4 regions of the Actinomadura sp. WAC 06369 genome follow, and region 3 is predicted to be linked to each of the others. Evidence: riboswitches for the same ligand, from Rfam matches in the RefSeq annotation. Region 3 holds a riboswitch; each other region holds the start of a gene.

Region 1 (5,316 bases), on a different contig from region 3:
GCGGGAGCCCGGCGACGAGATCGAGGGTCTGGGGGCGTGCGGGGTCGCCCGCAAGCCCGGGAGGTGACCCGGCGGCTCACCGCGCCCGCGGGCCGGCGCCCCCGTCCTCCGCTCCGGTCCTCGCCGGTGTGATCGCGCGGAGGCAGAACGCCGTGACGCGTTCCACGTCGCCGTCCGTGGGTTCGGTGCCGCCCCACACGTAGTCCGCGAGCAGGCCGAAGGTCGCGTGGGCGGCGAGCGAGGCGTCGAGGAGGGGGTCGTCGCTGCCGAGTTCGCGGAAGGGGCCGGGCAGCAGTTCGGCGAGGCGGCCGCTGGCGACGGGCGGTTTGGAGCCTGCCAGTTCGCTCAGCGCCCCCGCGTTCCACAGGACCGCGCGCGTCGTGGCGGCGATCTCCTCGCGGGCTTGGGTGAACACGCCGCCGACCCAGGCCCGCACCCGCCGCTCCGGGGTCGGCTCCTTGGCCATCCGGTGCGCGACGTAGCCGTGCAGGCGTTCGGTGCCGTCCTCGAGCAGCGCGGCGACCAGCGCGTCCTTCGAGCGGAAGTGGCGGTAGAACGCCTCGTTGGACAGCCCCGCGGCGCTCACGATGTCCGCGACGCGCGGGCGCGACGCCGTCCCGCGCTCCCGCATGACCTCGAGCGCGGCGTCGAGGAGGCGGCGCACCTCGCCGGCGTAGGCCGCGCCCCGCTTGGCCAGGGTGCGCCGGGCGATGCGGTCCGCGACGTCGTCCGACCGGCCGGGAAGATGATTCTCGCTCACACGAATGGGATTCTTGCACCGGGCGGGGCGGGGCGCAACGCCCGCCCGCAGCGCTCGGGGGCGAGCGGGCGGGCCGCCCGCCCCCGGACGTTCGGCGCCCCCGGGGGCACCCCGGGAGGTCAGTCGTTCTGGCCGACGTCGAACTCCCAGTGCCAGGGCTCGTACGGGTTGCTGTAGGCCCAGGCCGGGTGGATCCAGCCGTACTCCTCGGCGTTGTCCTCCAGCCACTCGAACTGCGGCGTGCCCTCTTCCTCGACGCCGCCGCACAGGTCGGCGGCGATGCCGAGCCCGTGCTTGCTGTTGCCGGGCGCCGCGGCCATGCCCGCGGGCATGCTCGCGTACAGCTCCGCCTGCCGCTCGTAGCTCCGGTAGGAGCTGCGGACGCACATCTCCTCGCCGAACCGCTCGTGGTAGGCGGCGTTCAGCTCGTAGAACGCGGCGGCGGCGTCGGCCCGGAGCGACTCGTCCTCCTGCGGCAGCGGGCACAGCTCCTCGTCCGGGATGCGCCCGTTGCCGTGGTCGAGGTCGGCGGCCTCCTTCGGCTTGCAGTCGGCCGGGAGCTTCGGGGGGCCGCTCTCGCGCTCCTCGGGGGCCGCCGACGGCGCGGCGCGGTGCGCCGAGAGCGCCGCGGCGCGCCGGTCGCCGCCGGGGTCCTCGTCGCCGCCCGACGACGCGAGGGCGAGGGACCCGGCGAAGATGCCCGCGAGGGCCATGCCGGCCAGCGGGGCGGTGACTTTCGTTGAAATGGCGTGCCGACCTATCACGGCTACTCCTTCCATGCCGCCTACCGGGTTAGCTGACGGATTCGGGCATGGAAGACGCCCTACGGCGCCTCGTGGCGAGGCGCCGATTCACCCCTGCGAAGCGACGCGGACCGGCCGGTCCGGGCGTCGATCGCGCTGGTTCCCCGGCTCCGCGCGGACGCGGACTCGGCGTCGCCGCCGTCCCCCGCACGCACGCGCGCCGGGGTGACGCGGACACTGATCGATGGTCTGGGCGCCCCTCCGGGCGCCGATGTGGGCATGACGGTACCAAAGCCCCAAAAGACCGCAAATGGGAGGCCAAGTCCGCCCCACCGGCGGCGGTCAGCCCCGCAGGTAGCCGATGACGAGGTCGGCGAGCTCGTCCACCATGCGCTCGTGCGGGACGGGCGGGCGGTCGAGCACGTACCGCACCGAGACCGAGCCGACGATCTCGGTCAGCATCCACAGCGTCGTGTCGACGTCCAGGTCCTCGCGGAAATCGGACCGGTTCAGCAGGAGCTGGACGCGGACCAGGTCGGTCAGCCGCCGCTGGAGCCCCGCGAGCTTGTCGAACGGGCCGAGCCGCGGGATCTGCTCGACGATGATGCGCAGCAGGTCGGCGTGCTCCTCGAAGAGCCGGATCTGGACGTCCAGGAGGGCGCGGCCCGCGACCGGCCACGGCTCGGTCATCGTGGCGTCGATCTGGGCGCCGAGCCGCTCGGTGAGGTGGTCGGCGAACCGGTCGACCACCGCGACCATGATGGCGTCCTTGTTCGGGAAGTACTGGTAAAGCGATCCGTTGCTGATCCCGGCGGCCGCGGCGATGCGGTTGGTGGACGCGCCGTCGTACCCGCGGTCGGCGAGAACGCGAGTGGCGGCGTCCAGGATCCTTTCGACCGTGCGGCGCGACCGGTCCTGCCGGGGGACCCTCCGGGGCGTCAGTCCAGGTGGGCGGCTCATGCGGCACCTCACAGCGAACGCGACTTGTAAGCGACTACTTATTCGCGTTCAACTTATCCCGTAGCCCCCTGCGCGCGGAAGGAAGACGAGGAGATGACGACCGAGCAGTTGACGACCGGGCGGTCGGCGACCGAGCAGCCGGCGACCGGGAAGATCGTCCCGGCCGCGGAGCGCGGCCGAGAACCGGTCCCCTTCGGACCGGGCTCGATCCTGTGGGACACGATGGGCCTGTACAGCTCCGCGGTCGCGGGCAACAGCGTCTTCATCCTGCAGACGATGCACCCGGCGATCGGCGCCGTGGTGGACCGGCTGTCGAGCTTCCGCACCGACCCGGTGGGACGCGCCATGCGCAGCTTCGCGTCGGTGCAGACCTGGGTGTACGGCGGGCAGGAGGCCATCGACGAGGGCCGCCGCCTCCGGGAGATGCACAAGCCGCTCAGCGCGGTCGACGAGGACGGGAACCGGCACCACGCGCTGTCCGCCGAGCCGTGGGCGTGGGTGCACCTGACCGGCTTCTACGCCGCGGTGACCGCGTCCCGCTACTTCGCGCCGGAACCGATGGGCGACGAGGAGCAGCGGCGGGTCTACGAGGAGTTCCTCGACCTCGGCCGCATCCTGCGGGTGCCCGAGCGGATGTTCCCGGCGACGGTCGCCGACTACTGGGACTACTTCGACGACATGGTCGAGAACACGCTCGTCCCGCACAAGGTCGCCCTCGAAGTCCTCGGCAGCATGGACAAGGTGCCCCCGAACGTCCCGGCGCGGCTGCGGCCGATGGTGGCGCCGCTGAGCCTCGTCGGGGGCAGGCTCGGACGGCTGATCACGGTCGGCACGCTGCCGCCGGCGGCCCGCGACAAGCTCGGCCTGTCCTGGTCGGCGTCGGACGAGCGCCGCCTGCGCGCCGTCGCGGCGGTCATCGGCCGCGGCACGCCGCTGCTGCCCGAGCGGCTCCGCTACATGCCGATCGCCTACCGGGCGCGGGAGGCGGCGCGGGCGCAGGAGAAGCTGCGCAAGGTCCTCGCCGACCGCCCCCTCTGACCGCCCCGCCCACCGCCCCGCCCACCGGGCCGGCCGCCGCGTCACGCGCGGGCGTAGCGTTCGGCCAGGCGGGCGCGGTGCCGCGCGGGCGTCCCGAACAGGGAGCGGTTGAGGGCCGCGCGCTTGAGGTACACGTGGACGCCGCTCTCCCACGTGTACCCCATGCCGCCGTGCAGCTGCATCGCCTTTCCCGCGACCTCGACCGCGGCCGCGCAGGCGTACGACTTCGCCATGGCGGCGGTGACGGCGGCGTCCGGCCCGCCGTCCGCCGCGACCGCCGCGGCCACCAGTTCGCGGGCCACCGACACCCGGACGAGCATGTCGGCGCACGCGTGCTTCACCGCCTGGAACGACCCGATCGGACGGCCGAACTGGCGCCGGGCGCCCGCGTGCGCGACGGTCGCGTCGAGCATCGCCTCGGCGAGCCCGAGGCTGTCGCAGGCGACGGCGACGGCGGCGCGGTCGCGCAGCCGCCGCGGCGCGTCCGGGACGCGGTAGCGGTGCACCGCCCCGGGCCGGACGGCGACGCCGTCGGCGGTCACGCGGCCGAGGCTGCGGGTGGCGTCGAGGACGGGGCGGTCCTCGATGCCCAGGTCGGCCGCGGCGACGTCGACGACGACGGCGCGGCCGTCCGGGTCCAGGGCCGGGACGAGGACGCGGTCCGCGGCGGCGGCGTCGAGGACGAACCCGGCCGAGCCGTCCAGCCGCGGCCCACCGCGCGGCCCGTCCGTGACCCGGAACGCCTCCGCGCCGTCGATGCCGTCGGCGTCCATCGCGACGACGGGGACGGCGGTGCCCGCGACGGTCTCGCGGAGCAGCCCGTCGCGGGCCGGGCCCGGGCGCAGCAGGCCGAGCGCCCCGATCGCGAGCGCCGCGACCGACGGGTACGGGCCGGGCGCGGCGGCCCGGCCGATCTCCCGCAGGACGACCGCGGCCTCGGCGAACGTGCCGCCCGCGCCGCCGAACGCGGCGGGGACCTCCAGGCCGGTCCAGCCGGCGGCGGCGACGGCGCGCCAGTCCGCCCGCTTCGCGAGCAGCCCGGACGCGGACGCGCGCAGCTCGTCGTGGAACTCGGACAGGTCGGCGGTCATCGGCCCTCCCCCGGTTCGCGGGGCAGGCCGAGCCCGCGCTCGCCGATGATGGTGCGCTGGATCTCGCTGGTGCCGCCCGGGATCGTCCACTCCCACGAGGCGATGAAGTCCAGCGGCCAGGCGCCCGACTCCCACCCGCTCGACAGGGGTTTGCGCAGGTCGGTGTGGCCGGTCAGCCCGGCTGCCTCGGCGCCGAGGTCGGTGATGCGCTGCAGCAGCTCGCTGTAGAGCAGCTTCACGATCGAGGCGTCCGCCGGGCCGGGGCCGCCGCTCGCGACCAGGTTCGCGCAGAGGGCGCGCAGCCCCGCCAGCTCGGTCTCCAGGGCGGCGAGCCGGTCCGCGGTCGGCGGGTCGTCGAGCGCGCCGGTCCGCCCGCACAGGCCGACGAGCCGGCGGAAGCCGCCCGCGAGGCGTTCGGCGAGTTCGAGCATGGTCATGCCGCGTTCGGCGCCGAGGGTCCGCTGCGCCACGCGCCAGCCCCCGTTCTCGGGCCCGATCCGGTTCGCGGCGGGGACGGCGACGTCGTCCAGGAAGATCTCGCAGAAGTGCGCCTCGCCGGTGGCCTGCCGGGTGGGGCGCACCTCGATGCCGGGCGTCCGCATGTCCATGAGGAAGTAGGAGATGCCGTGCCGCTTCGGCGCGTCCGGGTCGGTGCGGGCCAGCAGGAGGCACCAGTCGGCGTGCGCGGCGCCGCTCGCCCAGCACTTCTGCCCGTTGACGACGT
Region 2 (5,316 bases), on a different contig from region 3:
CGAGCACCAGCGCGGCCGTCTGGTCGGGGAACTGGTCGTGGGGGTAGTGCCCGGCGCCCTCGATCATCTCGAGCCGGCCGAGGCCGGACGGGAGGGCGGCCACGATCGCCTCCCCTTCGGCGCGCGGGTCCGCCCAGTCGGGGTCGAGGGTGCCCATCACCACGAGGACCGGGCCGCGGACGCCGCCGAGGTGCTCGCCCGCGTCGGTCGGGGCGCTGCGTCCCATGCGCTGCATGGCCTTCATCCGGCCCGGCTCGCGCATCAGGGCGTCGATGCGGCGGATCCGCTCGTCCCAGTCGTCCGGCTTGGTGCCCGGGTAGGCGACGTCGAGGTAGGAGCGCCACAGCGGCAGGCTGCCGAGGGCGCCGGCGCCGAGCAGCCGCAGCATGCCGCGCCTGAACCGCTTGACCCGCAGGTCGCCGGGCCGGACGGACTGCTTGCGGGTGAACGGCGCCAGCTCGACGACGGCGGTGATCAGCTCGGGCTCCAGCGCGGCGGCGATGGTGGCGGCGCCGCCGGAGACCGAGTGGCCGACGAGGACGGCCGGGCCGCCCAGGTGGCGGATCAGGGCGAGCAGGTCGCCGGCGATGGCGGTGCGGCTCCAGTCGGACCAGTCGACGCTGGACTCGCCGCAGCCGCGCAGGTCGACCGCGGCGACCCGGTGGCCGGCCGCCACCAGGGCCGGGATCATCGCGCGGTACGCGGCGCGGCTGTCGCCCATGCCGTGGGCGAGGACGATCAGCGGGCCGGAACCCGTCACGTCGTAGGCGATCGTGCCGCCGTCGACGGCGAGGTACTCGGTCATGGCGCCTCCTTGGCTAAGAGCGTTAGCTAAAAGCTAATGTCATTCGCCAACGGTGTCAACATCCGGCGGGTCATGTTCGGCGGGTCATGTTCGGCGGGGATGCGGGAAGGGGTCCACGCGGTGATCGCCGCGGGGACCCGGCGGCGGACGGACGGGCGCGGCGGCGCCCGGAAGGGGGACATGCTCATGGCGGACCGTGCGCCGAGCGGCGGTTGAGCGTCCGGCCATGGCGCGCGGATCCGGCGACTACACGGGGCGGACGCAGTGCGGCGGCGCCGCCCGCACCCCGCTGCGCGACTTCCTGCGCACGGAGACCGGGAGCGCGGCCGTCCTGGTCGCGGCGGCCGCCGCCGCGCTCGTGTGGGCCAACGCGGCGCCCGCGGCGTACGAGGCGTTCTGGGGGACGCACCTGTCCGTCCGGCTCGGCGCGTACGGGATCTCGCTCGACCTGACCGAATGGGTCAACAGCGGGCTCATGACCCTGTTCTTCTTCGTGGTCGGGCTGGAGGCCCGCCGCGAGTTCGACCTGGGGGAGCTGCGCGAGCGCAGAAGGCTGACCCTGCCGCTCGCCGCCGGGCTCACCGGCATGGTCGTGCCGATCGCCCTCTATCTCGCGATCAACGCGGGGCACGGCACGGAGGGCGGGTGGGGCGTGGCGATGTCCACCGACACCGCGTTCGCCCTCGGCCTGCTGGCCGTCGTCGGCCGCCGCCTGCCGCCGGGCCTGCGGGTGTTCATCCTCACGATGAGCGTCGTCGACGACTTCCTGGCCCTCGGCGTCATCGCCGTCGCCTACGGCGACCGCCTCTCCGTGCCCGCGCTCGCCGCCGCCGCCGTCACGTTCGCCGTCATCCTGGGCGTGCGGCGCCTCGGCGTGCGGCGGGGCACGGTCTACGCGCCGCTGGGCGTGGTCATGTGGGCGGCGCTCCTCGAATCGGGCATCGACCCGATCGTGACCGGGCTGGTCATGGGGCTGCTCACCTACGCCTACCCGGCGCAGCGCGCCGACCTGGAGCGGGCCAGCGGGCTGTTCCGGCTGTTCCGCGAGCAGCCCACCCCCGAACTCGAACGGGACGTGCGCGCCCGCATCGCGTCGGCGATCTCCCCGAACGACCGCCTCCAGCGCCTGTACCACCCGTGGACGAGCTACGTGATCGTCCCGGTGTTCGCGCTGGCCAACGCCGGGATCCACGTCGGCGGCGGCGAGCTCGCGCGGGCCTTCACGTCGCCGGTGACCCTCGGCGTCCTCATCGGGTACGCCGTCGGCAAGCCGCTCGGCGTCGTCGCCGCGGCCGCGCTGACCACCGCCGCGTCCCGCGGGCGGGTCCGGATCCCGGTCGGCTGGGGGGCGCTGACCGCCGGCGGCACGCTGTCCGCGGCAGGGTTCACGGTCTCCCTCCTCATCGCGACGCACGCCTTCGAGGGCGAGGTGCTGGACGACGCGAAGATCGGCGTCCTGAGCACCCTCGCGGCCGCGTTCCTGACCTCCCGGCTCGTCACCGCCGTCCTCGCCGCGCTGCCGCCCGGGCTGCGGCTCCGGGCGCTGCTGGGGCGGGCGGAGGCGATCGTCGACCTGGCCGTGCCCGTCGACCCCGAGCGCGACCACGTGCGCGGGCCGCGGCACGCCCCGGTGACGATCGTCGAGTACGGCGACTACGAGTGCCCGTACTGCGGCCGCGCCGAACCGGTCGTCCGCGGGCTCCTCGCGGACTTCGGGGACGAGGTCCGGTACGTCTGGCGGCACCTGCCGCTGACCGACGTCCACCTCCACGCCCAGCTCGCCGCCGAGGCCGCGGAGGCCGCCGCGCGCCAGGGCCGCTTCTGGGAGATGCACGACGCGCTGCTCGCCGACCAGGGCGACCTGCAAGCCGACGACCTGCGCGGGCACGCGACCCGCGTCGGCCTGGACCTCGCGCGTTTCGCCCGGGACATGGACGCCCGCGCCGGGGCCGCGCACGTCGCCGCGGACATCGAGTCGGCCGACCTCAGCACCGTCGCGGGCACGCCCACCTTCTTCGTCAACGGGCGGCGGCACCACGGCGCCTACGACATCGCGAGCCTGTCCGCCGCGATCCGCGCCGCTCGCGCGCGCGCCGCCCTTTCGGACTGACGGGCAAAGATCGGGAAGAACATCCGGCGGGTGGGTGTTGGTAAGTCCTTGGAAGGCACTTGACCAGGGAAAAGATCGCTTTTGACTTGGTTTGCTTTCCCGGGGATGGTTGGTACCTTCGACCTGAACCACGCGGCACTTCGAGTGCCGCGGTCGGCCGTGCCAGGGATGCGGCCGTCGTCGCGGAGCGGATCACGCACGCGACGCGCGCCAGGAACGCGCGCCCTCCGGGAGCGGTCGCTCACCGGAGCCCGAGAGCAGTCGCTCAGCGAAATCCGACAATCCAGCGCCGCATCGCGGCGCGCAGGCCGAGTCCGCACGAGGCCCTGAGGGCCGAGCGGAGCCGGGGACCCGAGTACCAGGGGTGAATCGGCGCGTCCCGAGCGCGCCGTAGGGCTCTTCCATGCCCGAATCCGTCAGCTAACCCGGTAGGCGCCATGGGAGACAAGGAGATTCCCTGCATGACCGGTCGTTTCGATCGACTTAGCGAGTCCGTGAAGCGCTTCAACCCGCAGGCCGCCGTGAAGCGGCTGAGCCCGGAGGAGCGGGCCGTCGGCGTCGCCGTCGGCGCGGTGCTGGCCGGGACCGTCGGGCTGACGGCCTTCCACCCCCTCGGCGGGGCCGACGCGGCCACCGAGGCGCACGGCGCGGCCGGCGGCGGTACCGTCGCGGCGGCGCAGAACTCCGGGAAGACGGAGGCGTCGGGCGCGATGACCGCGGCCGAGGCGAAGGCCGAGGGCTGGAAGGTCCCGCCGCGCGCCGTCGCGGCGTCCGAGGTGATCGACCTGGCCAAGGAGCAGGTCGGCATCGAGGAGGAGGGGCCCGGCGACATGACCAAGTTCCACGACTGGTACGTCTCGACGCCGCACGCCGAGGCGACCGCGGCCCGCGACGGCGGCTTCTCGGTCGACGCCTACAAGGGCGCCCAGTGGTGCGACATGTTCGTGTCCTGGCTCGGCTCGCAGACCGGCGTCAAGAACATGGGCTGGGACGCCTACACCGTCCAGCACGCGAGCTGGTTCAAGGACCAGGACCGCTGGGGCCAGGAGGCCAAGCCCGGCGCGGTCGTCTTCTACGACTGGGGCGCGGGTTCGGGCGGCTCCATCGGCGCCATCGACCACGTCGGCATCGTCGAGAAGGACAACGGCGACGGCACCATCGACACCATCGAGGGCAACGTCGACAACTCCGTCCAGGAGAAGACCCGCGACAAGGGCCAGGTCGTCGGCTACGGCTACCCCGACTACGCCTGATCCCCTTACGCGCCTGATCCAACACGCGCCCGATCCAACGCGCGTCCCGAAGGCGCCCGGCATCCCCGCCGGGCGCCTTCGGCGTCTCCGGACGGGCGCCCGGGCGCCGGGCCGCCGGACCGCCCGCGGGTACCCTGGCGGGCATGCCGACCCTGCACGAGGAGGTCCTCGCCAAGCTCGGACCGCTGATCGTCTCGGGGGCGCTGGAGCCGGGGGCGAAGGTCAACCTGGAGTGGGTGCAGCAGGAGTTCGGCGTCTCCCGGACGGTCGCCCGGGAGGCCGTGCAGGTGCTCGCGTCGATGCGGCTGGTCGCCAGCCGCCGCCGGACCGGCGTCACGGTGCTGCCGGCGGACGAGTGGGACTCCTACGACCGCGCCGTGATCAGGTGGCGGCTCGGCGGGCCGGACCGGGACGTCCACCTGCACCAGCTCTCGGAGCTGCGCACCGCGATCGAGCCGCCCGCCGCCGCGCTGGCCGCCCGGCACGCGGACGTCCGGCAGCGCGGCCGGATCACCGAGCTGGGGGCGGCGCTGGAGACGGCGGGCGCGGCCGGCGACCTGGCCGCGTTCCTCGAGCACGACATCGCCTACCACCGGCTGCTGCTGGAGGCATCGGGAAACGTGATGTTCGCCGGCCTCGCGCACGTCGTGGAGGAGGTGCTGCGGGGCCGCACGCTGCACCGGCTGATGCCGCCGCGGCCCAAGCCGGAGGCGCTCCGCCTCCACCTGGTGGTGGCCGAGGCCGTCGCGGGCCGCGAGTCCGAGGTCGCGCGGGCCGCGATGACGGCGATCTGCGTCGAGGTCGCCGACGAGATGGGCCGGCTGGGCGGGAACGGCGCCCGCTCCTGACCGGGCGCCGTCCTGACCGGGCGCCGTCCTGACCGGCGCCCGGCCCCGCCGGGGCTAGACGACCAGCCAGAGGACCGCGGCGATCGCGAACACCGACAGGCCGAGCGTCGTCTCCAGGACGGTCCAGGTCTTGAGCGTGGTCTTCTCGTCCATCCCGAACAGGCGGCTGACCAGCCAGAAGCCCGAGTCGTTCACGTGCGACAGGACGGTGGCGCCCGCCGCGATGGCGGCCACGAGCAGGACCAGCTTGACGTCGCCGAGATCGGCGTCGGCGACCGCGCCCGCGATCAGCCCGCCGGT
Region 3 (5,316 bases):
GTACAGCAGGCACACGCCGCCCGCGACGGCGAGCGCCCCCACGAGCGTCCCCCACAGCACGTCCCCGTCGTCGGCGTGGCCGAGCTCGTGCCCGACGATGGACTCCACCCGCTCCGGCGGCGACTCCAGCAGCGTGTCGTACAGGACGATCCGGCGCGTCGAGCCGAACCCGGACACGTAGGCGTTCAGCGAGGTCGTCCGGCGGGACGCGTCCGCGACGAGGACGTCCTCGACCGGGACGCCGTCGCGTTCGGCCATCGCCAGCAGGTCGGTGCGCAGCCGCCCCTCGGGCAGCGAGTGGAACCGGTTGAAGACCGGCTCCACCACCACCGGGTACGCGAACGACGCCGCGACGACGAGCGTGAAGCCGCCGGCGGCGGCGCCCGTCCACCAGTAGCGGGGGAAGCGGCGCACCGCCGCGTACAGGAGCAGCAGTACGAGGCCGTAGACGACCCACGTGAGGCCGAGCGACTTCAGCTCGTCCGCGAACCACGCGGGCCAGCTCTGCGTGGAGAGCCCGTAGTCGCGCAGCACCGTCTCGCCCCAGACGTCGAACGGCAGTCCGGCGAGCCACAGCAGCGTCGTCACCGCCGCGGCGGCGACGAGGACGCGCAGCGGGCGGCGCGGCACGCGCGCCGTCGCGAACCGGATGAGCCGCGCGCCCAGCGGCGTCAGGCCGAGCAGGAGCACCACCGCGAGCCCGGCGGCGAGCCCCGCGTACGCGGGCGGGTTGAGCGCGGAGTCGAACGCGGCGCTGCGGGCGATCTCGGCGGGGGAGTGGTCCGCGGCCGGGTCGGGGGCCGTGCGGCCGCCGGGGACCGGGCCGGGCAGCGGGTTCCACGGGGTGGTCAGCGCCAGGACGGTCCCGACCGCGGCGAACAGCGCGGCGGCGGCGACGGTCGCGGCGATCCGGGGGCGCCGCAGCCGCCCGTCCTGCTGGCTCACGTGAGCTCCTTCGTCAGGTAGGCGCGCCACCGCGCGGTGAAGCGGTCCGGGGCGAGGCCCAGCTCCTCGCGCAGCGCGGTCTCCAGGGGGGTGCGCCCGGCGGCCCGGTAGAGCCGGACGAGCGTCGCCTCACCGTACCGCTCCGCGATCATCCGGCAGGCGAGCCAGGACTCCTGGTACGCCTGCGACAGCCGCCGCGCGTCGCCGGCGAAGTCGTCCGGCGCGGGCAGTCCCGCGGGGACCCGCCCGGCCGCCACCTCGCGGCGCAGCTCGGCGGCGGCGTCGCGGACGCCGATGCCCGCGCCGCGGTACCCGACGTAGTCGGCGAACCCCTCGATGAGCCACAGCGGGGTCGTGTCGTCGCGGGCGCCGCCGGTCGCGACGTGGGTCAGCTCGTGCGTGAGGACGACCCGGCGGCCGAGGTCGTTGAGGCGGCCGAACGGCGCGGGCGAGACGACGACGCGGTCCCGCCCGCCCTTCCCGCCGGGGCCGGGGGTGACGGCGGCGAGGGCGGCGAACGACGCGACGTCCGTCCCCGGCCCGGCGAGCTCCGCGGCCAGGGCGGGGTCGGCGGGCGCGAGCGCCACCGCGCGGCGCGCCCAGCCGGTGCCGACGACGTCGGTGACGGCCGGCACCGCGGCGTCGAGCAGCGCGGCGAGGCCGTCCAGCCCGGTCGTGTCGCCGATGACGAGGCTCGCGGCGCCCGCGGCGACGGCGAGCGGCCCGGCGTCCCAGATCGCGGCGTCGTCGGCGAACCCGCGGGCCGAGCCGTCGCCGGTCACGGCCCACGCGCCGGAGCGCGGCGCGAACGTCAGCTGGCGGACGCGCGCGGCGTCGCCGTCGTCGAAGCCGCGGAACCGGTAGCGGGTCTCGACGCGGACGACCACCGCGTCGCCGTCCTCGTCGAGGCGGGGGTCGACGACCTCCTCGCGCCAGCGGCCGAGCGGGAGCCGGCGCAGGTTGTCGAAGCGGCGCGCCTCCGCGTCGCGGAACCCTTCGGGCGCGGCGGCGACGGTCGCGAGGAACGCGGCGCGGTCGCCGGTCCGGACCGCCTCGGCGCGGCGGGCGAGGACGGCCGCGGCCCGCGCGGGCTCGAACGGGCCCGCCGCCCGCGCCGTGTCGCCCGTCCGGTCCGCGGTCCGGCCGGGGGCTGGGCCGGCCGCGCCGGAGCGGGCGCCGAGCAGGCCCGCGCCGCCCGCCGCGAGCAGCGCGGCCCCGCCCGCGCCGAGGGCGAGAACCCTGCGGCGCGAGACGGGGCCGCGCGCGCCGTCCGGGGCGGGGTCGTCCTTCATGGGCGCGATCCTATGCACCCGGACCTGTGCCCCCGGACGCATGTACCCGGAGGACCCGCCCGGACGGTGTCAATCCGGTCGTGTCACTTCTCGGCGTACTCGGGGTAGCCGTAGCCGACGATGGTCGAGGTCGAGCGCTCGCGGATCTTGACGGCGCTGTCGGTGTTGCCCTCCACCGTCTTGACGGTGCCGTCGTCGATCTTCTCGATCACCATGCCGACGTGGTCGATGGCGTCGATGGAGCTGCTGCCGCCCCAGTCGAAGAAGACGATGGCGCCCGGTTCGGGCTCGGTGCCCCAGCGGCCCTCGTCCTTGAACCACTGCGCGTGCGTGACGGTGTAGGCGTCGTGCCCGAACTGGTCGTCGGCCCCGATCTGGGAGCCGATCCACGAGATGAACATGCTGCACCAGGCGGCGTCGCTGTAGCCGGCGAGGGAACCGCCGTCCCGCTCGACCGTCTTCTTGGACCGTTCCGATTCGACGTACCAGTCGTTGAACTTCGTCTCGCCGTTGGCGTCCTCCTTGATGCCCACCTGCTTCTCCGCCATCGCGATGGCGTCCTGCGCGGTGGGCTTGCTCTTCTTCTTCTCCTCCGACCCGCCGTCCCCGGACGCGCCGGACCCGGCGTCGCCGGAGCCGCCGCCGGACCCGGAGCCGGAACCGGCGCCCGCGTCGTCTCCGCCGGGCTCCCCGGCGTCGTCGGACGCCGCGGAGCCGCCGGAGCCCCGGTCGCCGCCGTCCTGCACGACCGCGAACTCGGCCGCGGTCTTGGCGGTTCCGGAGTCGAACTGCAGGACCGACGCCTGCGCGGTCGCCGCGGCGGTGCCGAGGACGGCCGCGCCGACGACGACGCCGCCGGTGGTGCGCCACGAGAGGGGAATGGCGCTCCACGACCGGGGGGACCTCCGCAGGGCGGAGGGGAGGGGGTTGGAAAGGGGGAACGGGCCGGGCGTGCGTCGCCTGGCGGCCCGGTGCTTGCCTGCCACGGGGATTGCTCCTTGGCTTCCATTCCGCCTACCGGGTTAGCTGACGGGTTCGGGCGTGGAAGCCGCCCTACGGCCTGGGGGCAGGCCGATTCACCCCGAAAGAACTGGTGGGTCCCCGGCTCCGCGGGCGGCCGTGCGCGGCCGCGGCGGACTCGGCGGCGGCGCGCCCGGGGGCGGGCGCGCCGGTGCGGATGGTCGGCCTCCCGGGGCGCGGTGCCCGCGGGGAGGCGGAGGGCGCGGCCGCCGGTCGGCCGGCGGCCGCGCCCTGGAATGCCGTTTCGGCTAGATGGTCCTCACATGTCCGTCAAAGGGCATGCGGGACGCGTCGAGAATCGTCTCCCGACGAATTTCTGAGGGGATGTCGGACAGAATTCACACTCCGTTTCTTCCAGACGCCTACCGGGTTAGCTGACGGGTTCGGGCGGGAAGTGGCCCTACGGCCGTCCGCTGGACGTGTCCAGGGGACGGACCGATTCACCCCGGCGTCGGAATGCCCGTCCGGAACGGTCCGGACTCCGACGCGAATGGGTCCCCGGCTCCGCGCGAGGCGGATTCGGCGTGCCGCTGCGATCGAGCGGCGCTGCTGTTGTGATGACGGCGGGCCCTGTCCAGGGGAACCGCCCGGGCCGTGCCCTCACCTCGTGGAACGCTGACAGCTCCATGCACGCTGCCGCGTGCGCACGGGGCGGGTGGCCGGCCTGGTCTCGCGGAGGCGGGGCCTCGGCGGGACCGCCGCGGCACCGTCGCGGTGCCGCGGGCGGCACGGGGGACGTGCCGCCGGGGGGAGGCGACACGTGGGGCGTGCCGCCGGAAGGGGGGAGACGGCGCGTGGGGCGCGCCGCCCGTCGCACGACCACTGGATGTGCCGTGCGGGCCGCGGCGTCTGGAGGGCGCCGCGAGTGAGGACAACGTACCAAAGCTTCAAGCGGAGGCAAATCCCCACTAAAACGACAACGGACCAGGTAGGACCTGGTCCGTCGTCTCCGGCGCCCGCTCCGGGACCTCGGCCGAGGCCCGCGTCGCGGGGCGCTCCTGGCACCCGGGGGTGTGTGTCAGGGGCGCCCGGCGCCGTAGTAGTTGTTCAGGTAGTAACCCGAGGTGATGCTCACGACCTCGACGTTCTTGCCGGTACGCGGCGCGTGGATCATCTGGCCGTTGCCGACGTACATGCCCACGTGCCCGAGGCCGCTGAAGAACACCAGGTCGCCGGGCTGCAGGTCGCTCTTCGCGACCCGCTTGGTGGCGGCCCACTGCGAGTTCGTGGTGCGCGTGATGCTCACGCCCGCCGCGCCCCACGCCTTCATGGTGAGACCGGAGCAGTCGTAGGTGCTCGGGCCCTCGGCGCCGTACTCGTACGGCTTGCCGAGCTGGGCGTAGGCGAAGTCGAGCGCCGTGCCCGCAGCGCCGCTGGCGGGACCGTTGTAGGTACCGCCGACGCTGCCCGAACCGCTCGAGGAGGAGGTCGTGCCGCCGAGGCGGCGGACAAGCTTCTGCTGCTTGTCGATCTCCTTCTCGACCTTGGCCTTCTGCTTCTTGATCTCGTCGGACTTGGCCTTGACCTCCTCGTAGGCGGTCTTGGCCGCCGCCTGCTCCCGGCGGAGCCGCTGAGCGGTGGCGATGAACTGCGTGAGCTCGGAGCTGCGCTCGCGCGACAGCAGCGAGAAGACCGCGGACTGGTCGAGGATCGCCTGCGGGTCGTCGCTGCTGGCGAAGCTCGCCACGTTCGTGGCGTCGTCGCCGCCCTTCTTGTAGGCGTTGGCGGCCATCTGGGCGACGGTCCGGCGCTGCTCCTCGAACTTCGCCTGCTCTTCGGTCGCGCTCTTGTTCGCCGCCTGGTACTTCTTCTTGGCGATCTTGAGCTTCTCACCGATGTCGTTGTACTTCTCGACGTACTGGTCGACCTTCTTGTTCAGTTCGTCGAGCTTCTCCTGCGCCTCCGCGGCCGTGGGCTGCGGGTCGGCGTGCGCCGCCACCGGGGCGGACACCAGCGAGGTCGTCACGGCGAGGCAGGCGGCGACCGCCAGCCCGCGAAACGCTCTCGCCGTCCCGAGCCCGCCCTTGCGGCGCGTGGGCTCCCCGATGTGATCATCGGT
Region 4 (5,316 bases), on a different contig from region 3:
CGGCGCCTCCGCTGAGCCCCAGCAGAACCACACCCGGTCCGGCTGAACCAGCAGCTATACGCCGCCAGGCTGTCCGGCAGGACCACCGTCGACCTGACGACACCCACGACCGGTTCGACTCCACCAACCCCGGCGCCGACCCAAACATGCACACCGGCCGTCCCCGCCGCGCCGACAACGAGCCCGCGCCCCAACCAGTAACCAGCCGCAGCACAAATCAGCCTCCCACCTTCGGCGAGGCTCGACAGGCTTGATGGCCCGGAGACAAGCGCCGCCAGCACGTGTCCACAACGCGGCGGCGTTCTCGCAGGCTCCGACAGCGCCATCGGACTAACGGCAACAAGGCCCAGGGCGACGGCCACCTCGCGCTTTCTGCGAATATCTTTGCTGGGCTCGTCGCGATCCGGCGCTGTCCGAAACGGGCTGTGGCGCGGACGGCGGTCCTCCGCCCGGCGGACGAGACGGACCTCAGCAGGGCCTTCGCTCTGCTGAGCGGAGAACTAGCGGTTGCGGGACGGCTCACGTGGCAGTCACCATGCGTGGCGTCACGGACCCCACACTCGGTCGGAGCGAGTGAACACCGCTGCTCGCGGACGTTGAACCTGAGGCGCATCCGGTGCCGTGTGAACCGGGGGGCGGTGAGGACGCTCTGATTCGCTCACGAGCGGCTAACGGACGATCAAGAAGGCCGGTCCTCCGTGGTGGAGAACCGGCCTCTGAGCTCTGTCGGGACGGCGGGATTTGAACCCACGACCCCTTGACCCCCAGTCAAGTGCGCTGCCAAACTGCGCTACGTCCCGGTGCCTGCCTGTCTCGGCGGGCGTTGATTACTCTAGCGCAGTCCGCGGGGTTGTGCGTACCGGGAATCCGAAGGCCGAGGGTGGCGGTGGGACGGCCTGGACGGTGCGGGGTGTGACGCGGGTCACTCGGTGGGGTAGGGGTTGGTCCCCGGAGGGTCACTGGAACGGGTGAAGTTCGGGCATCCAGGGAAAACCGGGTTAAAGATACGGGTAGGAGACCCGGAAAGGGACGAATAGTCCTTCGTTGGCGTATGTAGCTTTTTTCTCTCGGGGCATGCCGTGCCGAACGGGGGAGTGGCTTGGCCGAAGCGGAGGGGCCGCGCGCGCCGGGGGTGCACGCGGCGGTGCCCGACCTTGAGGACCTGCGGGGGGCCGCGCATGACCGCGCGATCCTGGCCGAGGCGCGGGTCGTGCTGGCACGCAGGCTCGGGGTGCCGCCCGGGGAGGCGCTGCAGCACCTGATCTGGCTCGCGCGCGACCTGGACATGGAGCTCGCCGAGGCGGCGGCGCTGGTGGTCAAGGACGTCGGGGCCGGGGCGGCGGAGGCCGTCGCGGCGGCGCGGCGGGCGCCGCGGGCGGAGGTGGCGCGGACGCGGCGGGCGGTGGTGTCGGAGGCCGAGGACGTGCTGCGGCGGGTCACCGCGGAGGACACCGGGGGCGATCGGGAGATCCTGGCCGGACTGCCGGACGATCCGGTGGCGCGGGCGGTGCTGGACGGCGCGCTGGACTCGGCGGCGCATCTCGTGCCGGTGCGGGGGCCCGAGGGGAATGTCGCGGACTTCCTGTACGCGCGGTTGAACGAGCAGGCGAGGGATCTGTTCGGCCGGGGCGCCGAGAAGCTGACGGGGCGGCGGCTGCTGCAGACGGATCCGGGTGCGGCCCTGACGGGGGTGTTCGAGGAGTACGTGGGGGTCCTCGACGGCGCGGGGACGCTGGAGCGCGATTCGATCATGTACACGACGGCGCAGAGCGGGTTGTCGCGGACGTCGCGGATGAGCGTGCGGTGCGTCCGGGTGCCGACGGGGGTGTGCGTCGTCTGGCGCTACCACAGCAGGGAGGACCGGCTGGCGCGGCGGCTGGAGCGGGTGGAGCGGCTGGCGCAGCTGGGGTTCGGGGAGTGGGACCTGGTGACGGGCGAGGCGTCGTGGACGCCGCAGATGCTCGCGAACTACGGGGTGTCGCAGGACGAGGTGCCGCCGATGCCGCACGATCTGCCGAAGGTGGTGGCCGAGGACGATCTGCCGCTGGTGGAGGAGGCCCTGCAGACGCTGTTCTCGCGGCGGGAGCCGGTGGAGGCCGAGCACCGGGTGATCGGGGCGGACGGGCGGCCGCGGCACCTGTGGGTGTTCGCCGAGCCGGTCCTGGACGACGCGGGCCTGCCGGTGTCGGTGAACATCGTGTCGCAGGACATCACGCGGCGGCGGGGCGTGGAGCGGGCGCTGGCGGACACGCGGCGGCAGATGCTGAAGCAGCAGGCGCGGACGGCGCAGGAGCGGCGGGTCGCGGTGACGCTGCGGCGGGCGATCCTGCCGGACGAGAGCGAGCTGGAGCGGCTGCCGGGAGTGCGGATCGCGCTGCGCAGCCTCGCGGCGGAGAGCGCGGCGCGGATCGGCGGCGACTGGTTCGCGACGCGGGGGATGCCGGACGGACGGGGCCTGTTCGCGATCGGGGACGCGGCGGGGCACGGGCTGCCCGCGGCGGCGGCGATGGCCCGGACGCGGAACGGGCTGCTGGGGCTCGCGTTCACCGGGGAGCCGGCGGGCCGGCTGGTGGGCTGGCTGAACGAGCTGGTGGGGACGATGGACCCGCCCGCGACGGGCACCGCGATCGTGGGGCATTTCGACTCGGGCCGGGGCGTCATGGAGTGGACGTGCGCGGGGCATCCGCCGCCGATCCTCGTGCGGGGCGGGCGGGCGTGGCCGCTCGAGGTCGTCCGGGATCCGATGCTGGGGGCGATGCCGGGGTGGGAGTACACGACGATCAAGACTCCGCTGGTGCGGGGCGACATGGTCTTCCTGTACACCGACGGCCTGGTGGAGCGCCGGGACGCGGATCTGGACGAGCGCATCGAGCGGCTCACGCGGATCCTGGAGGAGGGGTCGGGCCGTCCGGAGGTGGCGCTCGACGAGGTGCTGGCGCGGATGGAGCACGACCGGGCGGCGGACGACACCACCCTGTTCGCGCTCCGGGTCGAGTGACGGACGCCGCCTCTGACCTGCGCCGATGCGGTGGTGTGACTTAGGGCACAGCCAAGGCGGCGGTGGGCGGCCCGGGGGGCGGTGCCGGGCCGTCGCGCCGGGCGTCTCGTCGATCTCCGGGGGCGCCGGACGGCGGTGCCCGGCAACCCCTGTGCGCCAAGGGTTCCGGGACCGCCGATAAAGATCGGGAAGAACGGCCCGCGGGTGAGCGTTGGGATGTCCTTGAAGGCCGCTTGACCAGGGAAAAGATCAATTTTGGCCTGGTTTGCTTTCTTTCTGAAGGTTGGTACCTTCAACCCGAATCTCGCAGCGCGATCCACGCGTTGTACCGGCCGTGCCAGGGGCGCGGCCGCCGGTCGCGGAGCGGTCCACGCACGCGACGCGCGCCATGCACGCGCGCCCCTTCAAGAGCAGTCGCTCAGAGAAATCCGACAATCCAGCGCCGCACGCGCGGCGTGAAGGCCGAGTCCGCGCAGGTCCACGAGGGCCGCAGCGGAGCCGGGGACCCAAGTTTCTGGGGTGAATCGGCGCGTTTCGAGCGCGCCGTAGGGCTCTTCCATGCCCGAATCCGTCAGCTAACCCGGTAGGCGTCATGGGAGACAAGGAGATTCCCTGCATGACCGGTCGTTTCGATCGACTTACCGAGTCCGTGAAGCGCCTGAACCCCCAGTCCGCGGTCAAGCGGCTGGCCCCCGAACTCGCGATCAAGCGCGTGACCCCCGAGGACCGGGCCGTCGGCGTTGCCGTCGGCGCGGTGCTGGCCGGCGCCGTCGGGCTGTCGGTGTTCAACCCCATGGCGGGAGCGAGCGCGGCCACCGAGGCCGCGGGCCCGACCGTCGAGAAGGCCGCGGCCGTCACGAACACCGCGGCGGAGAAGGCCGAGCCGGCGTCGTCCTCGACGATGAGCCTGGCCGAGGCCAAGGCCGAGGGCTGGAAGGTCCCGCCGCGCGCCGTCGAGGCGTCCGAGGTGATCGACCTCGCCAAGGAGCAGGTCGGCATCGAGGAAGAGGGCCCGGGCAAGATGACCAAGTTCCACGAGTGGTGGACGTCGACGCCGCGCGCCGAGGCGGCCGCGAGCAGCGGCGGCTTCTCGGTGGACGCCTACAACGGCGCCGCGTGGTGCGACATGTTCGTGTCGTGGCTCAGCGCGGAGACCGGTGTCAAGGGCATGGGCTGGGACGCCTACACCGTGTCGCACGCCAAGTGGTTCGAGGACCAGGGCCGCTGGGGCCAGAAGGCCAAGCCGGGCGCCATCGTGTTCTTCGACTGGGGCGCCGGTTCGGACGGCTCCATCGGCGACATCGACCACGTCGGCATCGTCGAGAAGGACAACGGCGACGGCACCGTCAGCACCATCGAGGGCAACAGCAACAACGCCGTCGAGGAAAGGGTCCGCGACAAGGGCCAGATCGTGGGCTACGGCTACCCCGAGTACGCCTGATCGACCGGCACCGGCCGATCACGAAGGCGCCCGGCGCTCCGCCGGGCGCCTTCGGCGTTCGCACGGTAATGCGAACCATTGACAGGCTTTGGCCGCGCTTGGACCTCCCTCCGCCGTTCCTGGAAAGGAATCCCTGGCACGCGGAGGAGCGGAGGGAGGCCCATGCGGGTGCGCCCGGATGTCAGTGTGGTGGTGATCGCCTACAACGACGCGCGGCGGCTGCCCCGGGCGGTCGCCTCGACGCTGGCGCAGTCGCTGCGCTCCGTGGAGACGGTGATCGTGGACGACGCGAGCACCGACCGCACCGGGGACGTCGCGGAGCGCCTCGCCGCCGCGCATCCGGGCCGGGTCCGGGCCGTGCGCCTGCCGGTGAACTCCGGGGGGTGCGGCCGTCCCCGCAACACCGGGGTCGAGCGTTCGGACGGCCGGTTCGTCATGTTCCTCGACAGCGACGACCTGCTGGACCGGCACGCGTGCCTCAACCTGGTGTCCGCCGGCGAGGAGACCGGCGCGGACCTGGTCTCGGGCCTGTGCACGAGGGTGTTCCTGAACCGCCCACCGGACGCGAAGAACCGGACGCGCCCCTGGTATCCGTGGCTGTACGAGCGCAGCGCGGTCTACGGTTCGCTCAGCGAGAACCCCGATCTGCTGTACGACACGCTGTCCACGAACAAGGCGTACCGCAGGGAGTTCCTGGACGAGCACGGGCTGCGGTTCGTCGAGCGCCTCCACTACGAGGACCTGCTGTTCACCGCCGAGGCGTACCTGGCGGCCCGGCGCACCGCGCTGATCCCGCACCGGGTCTACAACTGGCTGGTCAAGGACGCCGCGGCGGGTCTGTCGATCTCCAACCGGCGCGCCGAGCTCGCGAACTTCG

The links. Region 3 has a riboswitch for cyclic di-AMP ahead of DMH08_RS22365 (CHAP domain-containing protein). Riboswitches for the same ligand answer to the same signal wherever they lie in the genome.
Region 1: it holds a riboswitch for cyclic di-AMP, as region 3 does, so the genes downstream of both, DMH08_RS02510 (M15 family metallopeptidase) here and DMH08_RS22365 (CHAP domain-containing protein) in region 3, are expected to answer to the same signal.
Region 2: it holds a riboswitch for cyclic di-AMP, as region 3 does, so the genes downstream of both, DMH08_RS13660 (CHAP domain-containing protein) here and DMH08_RS22365 (CHAP domain-containing protein) in region 3, are expected to answer to the same signal.
Region 4: it holds a riboswitch for cyclic di-AMP, as region 3 does, so the genes downstream of both, DMH08_RS02665 (CHAP domain-containing protein) here and DMH08_RS22365 (CHAP domain-containing protein) in region 3, are expected to answer to the same signal.

The regions. Positions count from the first base shown of each region.
Region 1 is NZ_QHJN01000006.1:20,067-25,382, reverse strand. Features, by position in the region: gene DMH08_RS02520 (SAM-dependent methyltransferase) at 1-67, shown strand, start outside; gene DMH08_RS02515 (TetR/AcrR family transcriptional regulator) at 77-760, opposite strand; gene DMH08_RS02510 (M15 family metallopeptidase) at 880-1,524, opposite strand; cyclic di-AMP (ydaO/yuaA leader) riboswitch at 1,528-1,705, opposite strand; gene DMH08_RS02505 (TetR/AcrR family transcriptional regulator) at 1,846-2,463, opposite strand; gene DMH08_RS02500 (oxygenase MpaB family protein) at 2,557-3,501, shown strand; gene DMH08_RS02495 (acyl-CoA dehydrogenase family protein) at 3,543-4,592, opposite strand; gene DMH08_RS02490 (acyl-CoA dehydrogenase family protein) at 4,589-5,316, opposite strand, start outside.
Region 2 is NZ_QHJN01000040.1:19,135-24,450, reverse strand. Features, by position in the region: gene DMH08_RS13670 (alpha/beta fold hydrolase) at 1-805, opposite strand, end outside; gene DMH08_RS13665 (Na+/H+ antiporter NhaA) at 1,032-2,915, shown strand; cyclic di-AMP (ydaO/yuaA leader) riboswitch at 3,237-3,364, shown strand; gene DMH08_RS13660 (CHAP domain-containing protein) at 3,377-4,168, shown strand; gene DMH08_RS13655 (FadR/GntR family transcriptional regulator) at 4,312-5,016, shown strand; gene DMH08_RS13650 (GntP family permease) at 5,071-5,316, opposite strand, start outside.
Region 3 is NZ_QHJN01000084.1:6,095-11,410, forward strand. Features, by position in the region: gene DMH08_RS22355 (M48 family metallopeptidase) at 1-945, opposite strand, end outside; gene DMH08_RS22360 (hypothetical protein) at 942-2,237, opposite strand; gene DMH08_RS22365 (CHAP domain-containing protein) at 2,321-3,223, opposite strand; cyclic di-AMP (ydaO/yuaA leader) riboswitch at 3,235-3,363, opposite strand; cyclic di-AMP (ydaO/yuaA leader) riboswitch at 3,602-3,792, opposite strand; gene DMH08_RS22370 (C40 family peptidase) at 4,276-5,316, opposite strand, start outside.
Region 4 is NZ_QHJN01000006.1:55,993-61,308, forward strand. Features, by position in the region: tRNA gene DMH08_RS02655 (tRNA-Pro) at 727-800, opposite strand; gene DMH08_RS42285 (PP2C family protein-serine/threonine phosphatase) at 1,100-2,998, shown strand; cyclic di-AMP (ydaO/yuaA leader) riboswitch at 3,449-3,602, shown strand; gene DMH08_RS02665 (CHAP domain-containing protein) at 3,615-4,439, shown strand; gene DMH08_RS02670 (bifunctional glycosyltransferase/CDP-glycerol:glycerophosphate glycerophosphotransferase) at 4,602-5,316, shown strand, end outside.